DNA from 4 places in the Alteromonas sp. ABV4_150 genome. Region 2 is predicted to be linked to each of the others. Evidence: predicted binding sites of a transcription regulator. Region 2 holds the regulator's gene; each other region holds the start of a gene.
What was found. Region 2 encodes MetJ, which represses methionine synthesis genes. Its sites were predicted from a motif close to TAGACGTCTAGACGTCTA; they were not measured.
Positions count from the first base shown of each region.

Region 1: the regulator MetJ is predicted to act here: its motif matches at 2,066-2,083, upstream of msrA (peptide-methionine (S)-S-oxide reductase MsrA).
Region 3: the regulator MetJ is predicted to act here: its motif matches at 1,326-1,343, upstream of serA (phosphoglycerate dehydrogenase).
Region 4: the regulator MetJ is predicted to act here: its motif matches at 2,064-2,081, upstream of metK (methionine adenosyltransferase).

Region 1 is NZ_CM149971.1:2,356,683-2,360,890, reverse strand. Features, by position in the region: gene ACYX4M_RS10320 (sodium-dependent transporter) at 1-461, opposite strand, end outside; gene ACYX4M_RS10315 (SDR family NAD(P)-dependent oxidoreductase) at 791-1,516, opposite strand; gene ACYX4M_RS10310 (thiol-disulfide oxidoreductase DCC family protein) at 1,506-1,901, opposite strand; gene msrA (peptide-methionine (S)-S-oxide reductase MsrA) at 2,160-2,705, shown strand; gene ACYX4M_RS10300 (hypothetical protein) at 2,810-3,931, opposite strand; gene ACYX4M_RS10295 (metallophosphoesterase family protein) at 4,090-4,208, shown strand, end outside.
Region 2 is NZ_CM149971.1:2,113,320-2,117,527, reverse strand. Features, by position in the region: gene rpmE (50S ribosomal protein L31) at 1-201, shown strand, start outside; gene ACYX4M_RS09255 (hypothetical protein) at 376-693, opposite strand; gene ACYX4M_RS09250 (malic enzyme-like NAD(P)-binding protein) at 1,340-2,575, shown strand; gene metJ (met regulon transcriptional regulator MetJ) at 2,650-2,982, opposite strand; gene metF (methylenetetrahydrofolate reductase) at 3,143-4,030, shown strand.
Region 3 is NZ_CM149971.1:394,178-398,385, forward strand. Features, by position in the region: gene ACYX4M_RS01715 (5-formyltetrahydrofolate cyclo-ligase) at 1-372, shown strand, start outside; gene rpiA (ribose-5-phosphate isomerase RpiA) at 462-1,118, shown strand; gene serA (phosphoglycerate dehydrogenase) at 1,578-2,807, shown strand; gene ACYX4M_RS01730 (DUF481 domain-containing protein) at 2,938-3,684, opposite strand; gene ACYX4M_RS01735 (DUF481 domain-containing protein) at 3,898-4,208, opposite strand, start outside.
Region 4 is NZ_CM149971.1:754,812-759,019, reverse strand. Features, by position in the region: gene ACYX4M_RS03265 (3'-5' exonuclease) at 1-57, shown strand, start outside; gene ACYX4M_RS03260 (hypothetical protein) at 132-602, opposite strand; gene metK (methionine adenosyltransferase) at 848-1,993, opposite strand; gene tkt (transketolase) at 2,399-4,208, shown strand, end outside.

The DNA.
Region 1 (4,208 bases), 240 kb from region 2:
TAAACCACACCAACAACGACAGCCATGTAGGCAAAGATAGACTCTGAATTAATAAACACCCCGAAGGTTGCGGGGTCGGCTAATTTGTCTAAGTTCCCGCTGACGGCTTCAAACAAATAACCAAATAGCCACACGGTAATAACCATGTAGAAAACGGCAATCATAAACGGCGTGGCAATCGCGAGCCAGCCTGCAAGCTTCCATTTCTTTTCGTTGCCACTGATAGCACTGTATGCGCCCAGCGGGTCTTTTTTTGCATGACGACCCACTGACATTTCTGCCAGCATTACCGGTAAACAAATGGCAAAAACGAAGATAGCGTACATTAAAAGAAATGCCCCGCCACCGTTTTTGGCTGCACCGACTGGAAAACCTACCAAATTACCAATGCCCACTGCAGAACCTGCAGCAGCCAATATAAAACCTATGCGCGATCCGAACTGTTCTCTGGCCCCGCTCATATCCCTTCCTCTTGTTGAGTTATTGTTATAACAGTTCGCTTATCACTCATTGTGAAATACAAAAATACCTTGGTTAGAGAAAAGACTTTTTGTACTCATAATGTGTACTTGTTGTTTGCGCTTGATACTCATCGGTATCAAGCTGCGCGAACTGATATTATTTATTATCAGGATGGCGTTTGTTGTTATGACTCACGTGTGGCGTCAACGCGTTGTATTGCTGCCTCTATGGGCGTATCAATACGCTGCACCATTCCCAAAATAGCATGGTAACAGCAGTGAAATAAAAAGTCTTGATGTTGAACTTGCTGAAATGATACTAGGCCGTATCACCAAGTTACCACTTCGCCATTCCAGTCGATAAAATGACAAGCTTGGTCCCGATCAAGCGCTGAAAGGTGGTGAATAAGTTGTTTTGCAGTAAATTCCGGGGTAAATAGCTTTTTAGCGGCCACATTCTTTTGAAAAGGCTTCGACAGGCCAGTGTCAACAGTACCTGGGTGGTAACAAACAAGCATGACATCTTTTAATCTGCGCTTGTACTCTACCGAGGCGGTTTTGACAAACATATTGAGCGCGGCTTTCGATGAACGGTAGCCATACCATCCGCCAAGCCCGTTATCTGATATGCTCCCAACTCTTGCGCTTAGACAAACAAGGGTGGACCCTTCTTTACTCATAATATTGACCAAATGCTTAAGCCATATAGCGGGAATAATGCTGTTTGTCGCGAAGTAAGCGGTCAGGGCTTCCTCGCTAACATCTTCTAAGCGTTTTTCGGGGTGAATTCCTTCGCATTCGTTATGCAAAAAACCGGTTGTTATTACTACCGTATTTAACACAACGTCTTGCTCAGCGAGTTGTTTTACAAAACCACTGATATGCTTATCATCCTGTTCAGAAATTTGATGATACGAAACATTTTCTAAGTTGTTTTCTTCGTTTGTAGCTGCACGACTTACTGCAAACACCCTTGCGCCTGCACTGCGATATTGTTCTATAAGCGCAGACGCTATGCCACCAGATGCGCCCACTACAAGTACGTTATTTTCCATTCGGCTCTCCCGGTACACAGCGGTCGCACTGGCGTTTTTTTCCCGTTAAAAGGTAAGAGATGGTGTATCTATGTTTCGCGAATACATTGTAAAACGCATCGGCGGCATAACGAATGACTGGCCAGCGAAGCGGAGCATAAATCCAGCCCATACCTACTGCCTTCCACGCTTCATGGGTAACATCAAGTCCGGTAATTAGGGTACCGTCCTCGCGAAGCCCGTGAATTCTGGCATTAAGCGCATGCCAATCCATGTCAGGATAACGACTTGCAAAATCAGGGGCCTGAATGTCGACCAAGGTGAGTTTGTTATGTTGGTCTCTTTTGCGTAGATGACGCATTTCGGCTATGCACAAAGGGCAATAACCGTCGTAAAAAATAATCACTTCTACCTACCTCTGCTAAATAAGACGCTTATCGCTTAAAAGACGATTTCGCCCATGCAAACATGGAAAAACAAAAAATACATCGCGTTTGCCGTGCACTATCAGCACACTTGTAGCGGCCAGTTTAAAACCGTTTTAAGCCGTCGCACGTTATTCTTATTTAATATTCGTTTATACGATAAAAAAACACGCTTGGATGACTTGTGTTGTGACCTACTGACACCCACACTACAAGCAAAGATTAAGAGAGGTTTTATTATGGCAAATTTACAAGTGGCCACTTTAGCAGGCGGATGCTTTTGGTGTATCGAATCTGCGTTTAACACTGTTGAAGGCGTAGAAAAAGCTATTTCTGGTTATGCTGGAGGTGAAAAAGCCGATCCAACCTATGAAGAGGTATGTACGGGAAGCACTGGTCATGCAGAAGTGGTACAAGTAACGTTTGATGCAGACAACATCAGCTACCGTGAAATTCTAGAGATTTTCTTCGCGCTACACGATCCTACTCAGCTAAACAGACAAGGTAATGATGTGGGTACACAGTATCGCAGTGCAATCTTCTATCACGACGATGCTCAAAAAGCGGAAGCTGAAAAAATTATTGCACAAATCACAGAAGAAGAAATTTGGCCCGACCCGGTAGTCACTGAAATAGTAGCCGTGAATAACTACTATGACGCCGAAGACTACCATCAGGATTATTTCAAAAACAATCCGCAGAACCAGTATTGCTCTATGGTCGTTGCACCTAAGCTTGCAAAATTCAAAAAGACTTTTGCTTCTCGCCTTCGCAGCGATGCATAGGTAAAGTCACCTTTTTTAGCGGCGTTTACAGGCTGGCTAAAAACGAAAGGGTTGCTTGGTAGCAACCCTTTTTCGGTTTAAAGGACATCGCGAGTAGATAGACGCTAATCAAACCAAACGTCATTGATTTCTATCGGAAACAGTAACGGCGCTAAATCTTCATAACGCTTCTTATGCGCTTCACATACCGCATTTTTCATGTAATTCTTTTCCCACGGATCGTTGATAATCCATAGCCTACTATCAATGGTGACTAACCCTTCCATTGACGAATTATCCATTGTGTACTGTTCGCAATTTTGATCACTGGCAACATCAAAGATAATGGGAATGCGCTTTGTTGGCTTGCTACCAGTGGTATCAATTACCCACAATTCATTGTCGTTTCTTGCGGCGCCAAATAAATATGATGCGCCTGTTGAGTGCGTATATAAAGCCAAGCCATTTATGGGGTGATTACCCGAGGTAAACGAAGGGAGCTGAAGGTCTGGTTCGCTAACAGTTGCAAAATCGCTCGATGAGAAAAAGTCTTTATCGACAGACAAAGTGAAGATTCTTGGCTGCCCCGCTTTATCTTTTTCCAATGCCAAATACAAAGTGCCGTCTTTCGCCATGGTCAGGCCTTCAATACCATCGTTAGGAAAGTTACCTACTTCGAACTCTTTCGGAAACTGGAGCGGACGCACATCTGACATTTCAACAGCGCCATTGTCCTTTCGCGTTAGTTTGACCAATAGGGTTGGGTAGTCTGTAGAGCCTGTATCTTCGTATTTGGTTTCACAACGAGGGCCTAAGGCACCAGTACGGGTTGCATCTTCTGTGACGGTGTAAATGACATTAGAATTTCTAGGGTCTACCGCTAACGCTTCTAAATCTGGTTGTTCGCTTAAGTAACTATAGAAGCAGCTTCGGCGCACAGCTCTTGAGAATGAAAAGCGCTCACTAGAGGCAACGAGCGTTGCGGTTTCTGGTGAAATGCTATGTAACTTCAACTGCTGAGTAACATCCGCACTTGCATCAGCAATGGTAACTAGCTGTCCGTCTAGCACCACTAGCCCGGATGTTTGGGGGTCAAACATAACTTTTCCAGATTCATCAAGGATCCACTTCCCTACTGTTGTTTCTGTCAAATCTGTAGGTTCTGGACTGATAATGACATCTTTTGGTTCGCTGCATGCGGTGACCAGCATTACGGTTAAAACGGTGGCGGATAAGTATTTAAGCATAATATGAAGTCCTCTCTCGACTCACTAAAGCGAGAGCAAAAGCTAAAACTGAAAAAATTGTAAGGGAGTATATCGAGCATACCGTTTATGCACAAAAAAGAGTAAGGTTATATCTCATAAATCGAGTATTGAAGGAGAGAGTCATTCCTACGCAGCACTTGCCCCAAGTCATAGCAGGGCCAATAGTTAGAAAAGTGACGCCTACTGAAAGCCATATATGGGTAGTGACTAGTAGCGCAGAAAAACCATCGCTGAAACTATCGTCTTGTGACCAAAC
Region 2 (4,208 bases):
ATCCACCCTAAATACGAAGAAATCACAGCAACTTGCTCATGTGGTAACGTAATGAAGATTCGCTCTACGCTTGGTAAAGACATCAACCTAGACGTATGTTCTTCATGTCACCCATTCTACACTGGTAAGCAACGTAACGTTGATACTGGTGGTCGTGTTGATCGCTTCAAGAAGCGTTTCGGTGCATTGGGCAAAAAGTAAGCCTGATATCGAGTTCGAAAAAGCGCCTTTATGGCGCTTTTTTTTTGCCTGAAGGTGACTACTTACGCTAGAAAACTAACATTGAATGACCTCCCTTGCTGGCAACGCCTCTTATTTAGAGCTAATTGACCATATCAATATCGCTTACATTTAAAAACAAAGCGCTCATTATGCCTAATGAAGCTTTTTGACTCCTGACAAGTGTTTATCCCAGTCCCCTCTACTTTGTTTTTTACACGCTTCTTCACTATCAAAATAAATACCGACGGGAATAGACTTTATAGATTCAAGCGCAGTATTCACCTGATTTATAAAGTCCATATCCCAACCATTAATCAACGCTTGCTGCTTCTTCTGCTCCGTATTAAACACGGCAATAACTTTAGGTGTTTTCCAAGACCCAAGATGAGTAAGCCAGACGAATCCGTTATCGTCAGATTTTACGTTGTCACACACGTCAGTTAGCACTGCGATTAGTTTTCTTTCTGTCATATTCTTTGTCTTCAAAGCTATCCTGAGAGGCCTTTCATCCTAGTTTATCAGAAATATAAAACCTAAAAATAAAAGACGGTTTTTAGGATTCATATTTTTAAGAACTGTTTTTACGGGTATGGATTAATAGACTATCAGTCACACTAACACTCTATCAACACACTGCCTTTCAATACACCAACAGAATGAAAACAGGGTTAAAAATAAATTTTATGAATGGCAATTATAGGCTTATTTTACTGGTCTAATTAGTATGCCTAACCTACATTGATAAATGATAATTCTGATCAGATATGTACACAGTGATTGGCTGTGTTAGAGTTGCGAACGGCACTTTGATAGTGAGCATTAATATTATGAATAATGCTCTATTACTAAGACTTGTGGCGCTTTTGTGTTTAAATTTTGGCCTACGTGTTAGGCCTAATATCAACAGCGATATGTGAGGAGAATCACGCAGAGTTAACGCTAGGTCTGCAAGTTCCGACATACCACACCAGTGCTAACAACTATTTATAATCACTTTTGTCATTAGTTGGTTGTAACGCGCTTACGTTTATCTACCCATAACTACAACGATAATAAAATAGCGACAGAGCGTGAACGTAAACACTGATGAACCCTACATCTAAGGATACCTTTTTACATGTCAGATTTTAGACAACGCGCACTCGACTATCACGCCAAACCCACACCTGGAAAGATCCGCGTAGAGCTATCTAAACCTGCCGATAGCGTCGACGATCTTGCTCTTGCTTATAGCCCAGGCGTCGCCGAACCGGTGAGAGAAATCGCCGAAGATGCAGATAATGCCTATAAGTATACGGGTAAAGGCAACCTTATTGCTGTTATTAGTAACGGAACGGCAATTTTAGGCTTGGGTAATTTAGGCCCATTAGCTTCAAAACCTGTCATGGAAGGCAAGGCGCTTTTGTTTAAACGCTTTGCTGGTTTAGATGCTATTGATATTGAAGTAAAACATCGTACTACAGAAGAATTCATCAATACTGTAGCAAATATTGCTGATACGTTCGGTGGTATCAACCTAGAAGATATCAAAGCGCCTGAGTGCTTTGAAATTGAGCAAGAGTTGATTAAGCGCTGTAAAATTCCAGTATTTCATGATGATCAGCACGGTACCGCTATTGTAACCGCAGCAGGTATGCTTAACGCGCTGGAGATTCAGGGCAAAAATATAGAGAGCGCTAAAATCGTTTGCATGGGTGCTGGCGCAGCAGCGGTTGCCTGTATGGAGCTATTGATTAAGTGTGGAGCCCAACGCGAGCGCATCTACATGTTAGATAGAAAAGGTGTTATCCACACTCGTCGCGAAGACTTGACTGAGCATAAGAAGCTTTTTGCTAACAATACCGATAAGCGCACCCTTGAAGACGTAATGGAAGGCGCTGATATCTTTGTTGGTGTATCAGGCCCTGATGTTTTACCGCCTGAAGCACTTTCTTTGATGGCTGAGAACCCAATTGTGTTTGCATGCTCAAACCCTGACCCAGAGATAAAGCCTGAACTTGCTCACGAAGTACGCAAAGACCTAATTATGGCTACTGGTCGCTCGGATTATCCTAATCAGGTAAACAACGTACTGTGCTTTCCGTTCATTTTCCGCGGCGCCCTTGATGTTCGCGCGACGGCCATTAATGATGAGATGAAAGTGGCGGCGGTTGAAGCCCTTCGCTCTATCACAAAAGAACCCGTTCCAGAAGAAGTATTAGCTGCGAGCAAAAGCGATAGCCTGACATTTGGTAAGGAGTACATTATTCCTAAACCTATGGACCCGCGTTTATGTGAACGTATCGCTACTGCGGTATCTAAGGCGGCTATTGAGTCGGGCGTTGCACGAGTGCCTGAAAGCCCAGAAGAATAAAAGTAAATAAAAAACGGCGCTGTGTTGAAGATTATCACTTACAACACAGCGCCGTTTCTCTTTAATACTAAATATCAGTCGTCTTGAGACACATCATTTTCGAAGCTTGGGTCAATACCCATTTCTTCCATAATACGCCTTGCTTCAGCCGGCACTCGATTAGGATTGTCTTTACGTAAGTCGTCATCGTTAGGCAAAGGTTGCCCGGTAAACGCGTGTAAAAATGCCTCGCACAACAGTTCCGAGTTAGTGGCGTGGCGCAAATTATTGATCTGGCGGCGGGTGCGCTCATCAGTAAGCGCTTTAAGCACATTAATAGGTATAGATACAGTGACTTTCTTTACCTGTTCGCTCTTTTTCCCATGCTCTGCGTAGGGGTGAATATATTTACCGTTCCATTCTGCCATTGTAATAACTCGGTCTACTCTTTTTATATTATGAAGAGAAATTCTAAACAAGTTCACGAAAAGGTCAATTGAGCAGTGTAAACCTCTTGACGTCTAGACATATATTCTTTAATTTAGACGTCTAAACGTCTATAAGATTACATTTTTGAGAGTATAAACCATGGTTTCTTACGCACAAGGTATCGATGCATTAAACCAGTCCCTGTCGGAACTGCGTGATATTGATGTATCTTTTGAATTCTTTCCGCCTAAAACGGAAGCCATGGAACAGACCCTGTGGAAGTCAGTTGAACGTCTAGCGCCGCTAAAGCCAAGCTACATGTCGGTAACCTACGGCGCGAATAGCGGTGAGCGTGACAGAACCCACGACGTAGTAAAACGCATTCAGCAGCAAACCGGTGTCGCGGCGGTTCCTCACTTGACCTGTGTTGATGCTAGCCGTGATGAGCTTAAGCAAATTGCAAAAGACTACTGGGACTCAGGTATCCGCCGTATTGTTGCGCTTCGTGGCGATTTACCGCCAGGGGTAGAAAAAACAGAGATGTATGCCTCTGATCTTGTTGCCTTGCTAAAAGACGTTGCCGATTTTGATATATCAGTTGCTGCCTACCCGGAAAAACACCCTGAAGCGCCAAATGCGCAATTCGACTTGCTAAATCTTAAACGCAAGGCCGAAGCTGGCGCTACCGAAGCGATAACCCAGTTCTTCTTCGACACAAGTGTTTACCTGCGATTTAGAGACCGCGCTGCTGCAGCTGGTGTCGACTTAGATATCGTTCCGGGTATATTGCCGGTAACCAACTACCAAACACTTGTGAAATTCGCGGGGTTCACAAATGTTCATGTACCGGGATGGTTGCACAAAATGTTCGACGGCCTTGATGCCGATGACCAAGCCACCCGTAATTTAATAGGCGCTAACATTGCTATGGACCAAGTTAAAGTACTAGCTAAAGAAGGGGTAAAACACTTCCATTTCTATACTTTGAACCGTAGTGAATTAAGCTACGCCATCTGCCACATGTTGGGCGTGCGTTCAGGCGATTGATTTTGTATAGCGATAACAAGACTACACGAGTAGATGACTAAAGGCGCACTTCATGCGCCTTTGTTGTATAAAGAATACATTAACCTTTTGCCAGTAACGCCAACGCCAGTTACCATTTGCTGTAATATGAATTGAACTATTGATACCGTAAGGTCTCCCATCAAGAGATCGCACTGTT
Region 3 (4,208 bases), 1.7 Mb from region 2:
AAAGGGCACTTGCTTTTTTTATCTTATTCCCCTAATTCTCCGTTAATTAATAACAAATACAATATAGAAGAGCCTGTATTGTCCTGTCAGGCCGTCATTCCTGTTACACAATGCGATGTTATTCTTATGCCACTAGTGGGCTTTGATACAAACGGAAACCGCCTGGGTATGGGTGGGGGCTATTACGACCGCACCTTAAGCTTTACACAACGCAAATTCAATTCTCAGTCAGCCTTAAACCAGCATACTCCAAAATTAGTGGGTATCGCTCACGATGTGCAAGAAGTTGATGCCCTTCCAACTGCGCCGTGGGATGTACCGCTTGATGCTATCGTGACCCCTTCTCGCTCACTTATATTCACTAAACCGTAATTTCACTATATCAAATTGAACATATGAACTTATGGGTTCATGTGCACTTATAAGTTACACTTGCAAGCATAATAAGTTGGAGAGTAACCATGGATCAGAACGAAAAAAAGCAAGCCGTAGCCAAAGCAGCCATCGACTATGTTGAAGCAGACAGTATTGTCGGTGTGGGAACGGGCTCTACTGTTAATTTTTTCATAGAAGAACTGGGCAAAATTAAGCACAAAATTGAAGGTGCGGTTTCAAGCTCAGAAGCATCTACCGAGCGTTTGAAAGCCTTAGGCATTGAAGTCTTCGAGTTAAATGAAGTTAGCAACCTTTCAGTTTATATTGACGGTGCCGATGAAGTTACTGAACACAAGCATATGATCAAGGGCGGCGGTGCAGCCCTGACCCGCGAGAAGATTGTTGCAGGTGCCGCTACCACGTTTGTTTGTATTGTAGATGAAAGTAAGCGTGTTCAAGTATTAGGCAGTTTTCCACTTCCCGTAGAAGTGATTCCTATGGCTCGCTCTTTTGTCGCTCGCGAACTGGTAAAACTAGGTGGCGACCCCGAGTATAGACAAGGTGTAGTAACAGATAATGGTAACGTTATTTTAGATGTACACAACCTTGAAATACTTAATCCTCGTGAGCTAGAGCAAAAAATCAACAATATTCCAGGAGTGGTGACTAACGGCATTTTCGCCCTGCGTGGCGCAGATATCGTGTTAAGTGCGACCGATAGTGGTGTTGAAACCTTTAAGTGATAGCCCTTAAAAAACACTAAGTACAGCCAATGGCACAACAAAACGACTCGTTTACCTGTGCCTTGGTATTGCATCGCCAGAAGTGTTACTGCTCAATGACTTAGTTGATGAGCATAAACGGATTAGGCACTTTAGCCGCGGATAACACGGTATTTTGATGAAAAGCTACGCAAAATACTGCTTTCAACTTAACGTGTTTTCTGTTAATTTCCGTTTAGACGTCTAGATGTCCTAAGTAGTAAATCTTTTTGCGACTAGATGTATATGTCGCTTTAGGTTGTAAACCTTTTTTATTAAAGCAATTAGCGTAATTAAAAACGCTAGATAGCAGGCGCTAGACCAGGCTCTATCGCAAAGAAAGTAGTGCATATTTAGATTATTTACTACTGAGAAAACCACGATAGTCTATGGTTCGCATTGCCAGCAACCCCAATTAAATCAGCGAGAGATAGCGAGTTCATGAGCAAAGTTTCATTAGAGAAGGATAAAATCCGAATTTTGTTGTTGGAAGGTGTTCACCAAAGTGCTTTGGAAACACTACAAAGCAATGGGTATAGCAATATTGAATTTCTCAAAACCTCTCTTCCTGAAGATGAGTTAATAGAGAAAATCAAAGACGCCCACTTTGTTGGCATTCGTTCACGCACTCAAATTACTGAAAAAGTAGTTGATGCAGCACAAAAACTTGTTGCCATCGGCTGTTTCTGCATTGGTACCAACCAGGTTAACCTTGAAGCCACACAGCGCCGTGGTATTCCAGTTTTCAACGCGCCTTTTTCTAACACACGCTCGGTTGCAGAACTCGTTCTTGGACAAATTATTCTTTTGCTTCGCCAAGTACCAAGCAAAAATGCTAAGGCACACCGCGGTGAGTGGGAGAAAACCGCAGTAGGCTCTTATGAAGCTCGCGGAAAAACCTTAGGTATTATTGGTTATGGCCACATAGGCACACAGCTTAGTATTCTTGCTGAACATCTGGGCATGCGCGTTCAATTTTTCGATATCGAAGACAAGTTAGTGTTAGGTAATTCTGCTCAGGTGAAGTCGCTTGAAAAGCTACTTAATACCTCTGATGTAGTATCGTTACACGTTCCCGAAACGCCTCAAACCCAAGATATGATTGGCGAAAAAGAACTGTCTCAAATGAAAGAAGGCAGCATTCTTATTAACGCATCGCGCGGAACCGTAGTTGATATTGACGCACTTGCTAAGGCGCTGGAAAGTGGCCACCTTAACGGCGCTGCCATCGATGTGTTCCCCGTAGAGCCAAAGTCTAACACTGAGGAGTTTGAGTCTCCGCTTCGCGCATTTGATAACGTTATTCTTACGCCACACGTAGGCGGAAGCACACAAGAAGCGCAAGAAAACATTGGCATTGAAGTAGCAGGTAAGCTCGCAAAATACAGCGACAACGGCTCTACTTTGTCTGCGGTTAACTTCCCTGAAGTATCACTTCCTGAGCACACTGGTCGTTCGCGTCTGCTTCACGTACACAAAAACCAGCCAGGTATACTTACGCAAATTAACAAAGCATTCGCTGAAAAAGGCATCAACATTGAAGCGCAATACTTACAAACAAACGCTGAAATAGGGTACGTGGTAGTGGATGTTAAAGAAGATCGCGGCTATGAGGCATTGGCAGAGCTTCAACAAATTGATGGCACAATTAAGACTCGTATTCTCCACTAAGAAGCCTTGTTTGTAGCCAAACAAAAACGCTGCACTATGTGCAGCGTTTTTTATGCTTATCATTTTACTTCAATACTTTTTACTTCTATTTTTTGAAGGTCCTATTGACCTTTAAACAAATTAGTTCGGCTTAGAAGAAGTTGTAAACTAGGCTAACAGCAGTTTCAGTATCAAGCTTTTCTACGTCATCATCAACGTTGGTGTTGTGGTCTAATTTAAATGAAAGACGCATAGAAAGGTTACCGCTAATGGTAGCAGTTAGGGCTGACTCAGCACGTGACTTAGTGTTGTCAGAACCCACTTCTGTACTCACTGTTTGAGTAAATTTAGCAGTATCAGAAATCTTCCAAGAATATGCTGATGATGCACGAACAATCATGCTATCAAGGTTTTCACCGTCTTGAGTTTCAATGAAAGAATAACCCGGACCGATTGAATATTCTAAGGTATGGCGCTTGTTTTGAAGAACCTTTTGGTTCCAACCCGCAGCTACAGTAGCCTGGTAGTTAAAGTTGCTGAATCGGTCATCTTCATAAGATGCGAATCCGAATAAACGGTTATCTGGGTTGGCGAGTTTGTAGTTACCCTGCGCTGAACCGAAGAACTTTTGTGCAGAAGTAAATTCAACATCTTCCCCGTCATCGCCTTCTACCGTCTCTTTCTTGTAAAGACCTTTAAGAATGTAGTCGTTACTCCACTTCTCAAGTTCTTGATGCGCTTGAATACCTGCGCTGATAGATGTTGTTTCAGTGTTACCTGATGTAGAGATAAAACCTAGCTCACCTTCCATTGTAAAAGGCTTCACTTCATCGTCTTGAGCGAAAACAGCCGGAGAAAGAGAAATTGCAACTAGAGATGCAAGCACTTGCTTTTTCATTGAACAATCCTATTGATTATCGGTCCATTCGTTGTACGCGATACCTTTTGAACTGCAAGGCGGCACAACACGAGTTTTAAAAGAAGTCTATTAAGTAATGCACGAGAGAAACTGGCATCACAAACAATGGTGCGCAGTGTACATTTTCAAGCCTCTCAGTCAATGCGAACGCGGCAAAAAGCCTAAATTCGACTGTTAATTTACACTAATTGACTAAAAGAATTGATAGACCAGCGCTACCGATGTTTCTGTGCTTAACGCCGCAACATCTTCAGGGGTGTCTGTTTCGTGATTTAATATGAATGATAATTTCATTGCCAATGACCCAAACACATTGGCAGAAAGCGAGGTTTCTGAGCGAGATTTTGTATTTTCTTCGCCGGCCTCTGTGCTAACGAATTGCCTTAATTTTGCACCCGAGCTCCAATGATATTTATACTCGGCAGACGCGCGCACTATAATGCCGTCATTCACAAGGCTCTCGTTATCTTCTTCCGCTTCAATAAAGGTATACCCTGGTCCCA
Region 4 (4,208 bases), 1.4 Mb from region 2:
GACGCAATGATAATTCAACAAACCTACGCTCAAACAATGGCGCTGACAACAAAGTGATACTGAGGTATTGTCGCAATGAGAACAAAGTACTGATTCTTCACAACTACTGAATATTTAAAACGAAAATTAGACTAAAACAGATAATTAACGCCTAGAGAAAGCGCCATATTCTCTTCTTCCCCGATTTGTCTATGCTCAAGTTCTACTGCCATATTTAACCCTTCGCTTTGGCCAAGTAGCCAACCTAATCGCGTAAACGTACCTACATCGTGAGGTAAATAAAGCCACTCGGCGTAATGTTGAAAAGCGGTATTGTTTGTTTTGTAGGTTGCATAAACCTTCTGAGGTACCCAAGTGTTAAAACGCCGACTGGCGCTAAACATACCTTGTGAGCCCGCTGGATAGGTATAACTGTTGTCGTAAAGGTAGGTTTCAGTCGTGGATTGAACGCGGTACATACTGTTTAGCTGCCACCGAGCTATTTTTTTGCTTTTAAACTGTATTGGGCTGTAGTTAGTACTATTAACTTCCGCGAACACGGGTAGGGCTGTTATCGAAACAGTCAGCGTAAAGGCAAGGAGAGTACCAGTAACCACATTCATGGAAAAGCCCAAGTTGTTGTTATTGTAGCCAGTAAACAAAAAATGATTACAAGCAATAATGTGTTCGTTATTTAAGAATAGCCTCAAATACAAAGGATGGAAATACTCTTTACCGTTTTTAATTTAACTGGCTAACTTAAGTAACTTTACAGGTTTCAATTAAAAACGCCGCTAGGTTGTAAAGCTTCGATACAAAACCTTACAACTTAGCGGCGTTATCAAAAAAGCGTTATCTGCTTATAGAATTAGACTGATGCTTTTAATGCCTCAGCTTTATCCGTTGCTTCCCATGGGAATTCGTCGCGACCAAAGTGACCGTATGCAGCTGTTGGGCGATAAATTGGGCGCTCAAGGTTTAGCATTTGGATAAGGCCGTAAGGACGTAAATCAAAGTGTTCGCGCACTAAAGCTACCAGTGTTTTTTCATCTACCACACCAGTACCAAAAGTATCAATGCTGATAGACGTTGGCTCTGCAACACCAATAGCGTAAGAAACTTGGATTTCACAGCGCTTAGCAAGACCTGCTGCCACAATGTTCTTAGCAACATAACGGCCCGCGTATGCTGCACTGCGGTCAACCTTTGATGGATCTTTGCCTGAGAACGCGCCGCCGCCGTGACGAGCCATACCGCCGTATGTATCTACGATAATTTTACGACCTGTTAAGCCACAGTCGCCCATTGGACCACCGATTACGAATCTCCCCGTTGGATTGATGTGAAAACGCGTATTGCCATCTATCCACTCGCTTGGAAGCACAGGCTTGATGATTTCTTCCATTACCGCTTCACGTACTGTTTCAGTGCTTACTGAATCGCAGTGTTGGGTAGAAATTACAACAGCATCAATGCCTACTGGCTTGTCGTTTTCATATTTGAATGTAATTTGGCTTTTCGCATCTGGACGCAACCAGTCTAACTTACCAGACTTACGTACTTCCGCTTGTTTTTGAACAAGACGGTGAGAGTACGTGATAGGCGCCGGCATGAGTACATCAGTTTCGTCGCTAGCGTAACCAAACATAAGGCCTTGGTCGCCCGCGCCTTGTTCTTCTAAGCTTGCGCGGTCAACACCTTGATTAATGTCAGGAGACTGTTTGCCAATAGCATTTAATACGGCACATGAATCGGCATCAAAGCCCATATCTGAGTGCGTGTAGCCAATTTCTTTAACAGTTTTTCGGGTAAGTTCTTCAATGTCTACCCATGCAGAAGTGGTGACTTCACCACCTACTAAAACCATACCGGTTTTTACATACGTTTCGCAGGCCACCCGAGCGCGAGGATCTTGTTCTAAAATAGCGTCAAGAACCGCATCTGAGATCTGATCAGCAATTTTGTCCGGATGTCCTTCAGACACTGACTCGGATGTGAATAAATGCGTGGCCATAAATGCTCCGTAAGCGTTAAATTATCAAAATAGTCGTATATTGTACTAAAACAAGTTATAAATACCAGTCTTTACTTCTAGACGTCTAAAAGTCTCTTTGTTACGAAATGTTGACACAACCCGATCAGTATTAAGGTTATTTGTATAAAATAAAAAGACTTAGGCAAAGGAAAGAGGGTTTTTATTACCGTGCTAATACGCATTGGTGAGCGTATAGACCATTTTTTACTATTACTTTCGCTATTGGCAATGAAAACTCATTGAACTGTTAGGTGGCATAGGTAAGAATAACGCCACATTCAATCGTATAAAGAAGTAGAGCAAACGCCTTATCTCTACGCTCGTCTAGCTCTGCTAGCCCGCTAAGATACGAAACAAAAGATACAAAATAAATCAGGAGACAACATGCCCTCTCGTCGTGAACTCGCCAATGCAATCCGTGCATTAAGTATGGACGCCGTTCAACAAGCTAAATCTGGTCACCCAGGCGCCCCAATGGGGATGGCTGATATCGCACAGGTACTATGGGGTGATTTCTTATCACACAACCCAGCAAACCCGTCTTGGGCTAACCGCGATCGCTTTGTGCTTTCAAATGGTCACGGCTCGATGCTGTTGTACTCTCTTCTTCACCTTTCAGGCTATGAACTGCCTATTGAAGAGCTGAAGAACTTCCGCCAATTGCATTCAAAAACGCCAGGTCACCCAGAGTACGGTTATGCGCCAGGCGTTGAAACGACCACTGGCCCACTAGGCCAAGGTATCAGTAATGCTGTGGGTATGGCGCTTGCCGAAAAAGTACTAGCGGCACAATTTAACAAAGATGGTCACACTATTGTTGACCACCACACCTACGCATTCTTAGGCGACGGCTGCTTAATGGAAGGTATCTCACACGAGACATGTTCACTAGCCGGTACACTAGGCCTTGGTAAGCTCATTGCATTTTGGGACGACAACGGTATTTCAATTGATGGTGAAGTAGAAGGCTGGTTCACTGATGATACACCTGCACGCTTTAAGAGCTATGGTTGGGAAGTGATTGAAGGCGTTGACGGTCACGATGCAGAGCAAGTCAAAGCCGCCATTGAAAAGGCGCAGGCGAATACGGCGCAGCCTACGCTAATTTGTTGTAAAACCACTATTGGCTTCGGTTCGCCTAATAAAGAAGGTACCGAGTCTTGTCACGGTGCACCACTAGGTGAAGATGAAATTGTAGCCACTCGCGAGAAGCTTGGCTGGAGCCATGGCGCGTTCGAAATTCCAGACGATATTTACGCTGGTTGGGATGGCAAAGAGAAAGGCTCAAAAGCGGAAAGCGCGTGGAATGACGCTTTCGCAGCATACGAAGCCGCTTATCCAGAGCTCGCAGCAGAATTCAAACGCCGTGTAAATGGCGAGTTGCCAGCAGATTTCAGCGACAAGGCAGACGCTATCATCGCTGAACTTCAAGCTAACCCGCAAAACATTGCTTCACGTAAAGCGTCGCAAAACGCATTAAACGCGTTTGGTCCATTACTTCCTGAACTATTAGGTGGCTCTGCCGACCTTGCAGGTTCTAACCTAACGATTTGGGAAGGCAGCAAGGGCGTTGAAGCAAACGACGCATCAGGTAACTACATCTATTACGGTGTACGTGAATTTGGTATGTCGGCCATGATGAACGGTATTGCCCTTCACGGCGGCTTTAAAGCGTACGGTGCAACCTTCCTAATGTTTATGGAATATGCGCGTAATGCGGTACGCATGGCGGCACTAATGAAGCAGCCTGCAATTTTCGTTTACACCCACGATTCAATTGGTCTAGGTGAAGACGGCCCAACACACCAACCGGTAGAGCAGGTGGTTGCGCTACGTGCAACGCCTAACCTTGATAACTGGCGTCCTTGTGATCAGGTTGAGTCTGCTGTGTCGTGGAAGTCTGCTATTGAGCGCACTGACGGCCCAACAACGCTAATCTTCACGCGTCAGGGCTTAGCGCAACAAGACAGAAACGCTCAACAAGTTGCTGATATCGCGAAAGGTGGTTACGTACTTAAAGATTGCGAAGGTACGCCAGAGCTTATTCTTATTGGTACCGGTTCTGAAGTTCAGCTAGCCGTTGAAGCAGCAGAGAAACTTACCGAGCAAGGCAAAGCGGTTCGCGTAGTATCTATGCCATCAACTGACGTATTCGACCGTCAGTCTGCTGATTACCGTGAAAGCGTACTGCCTT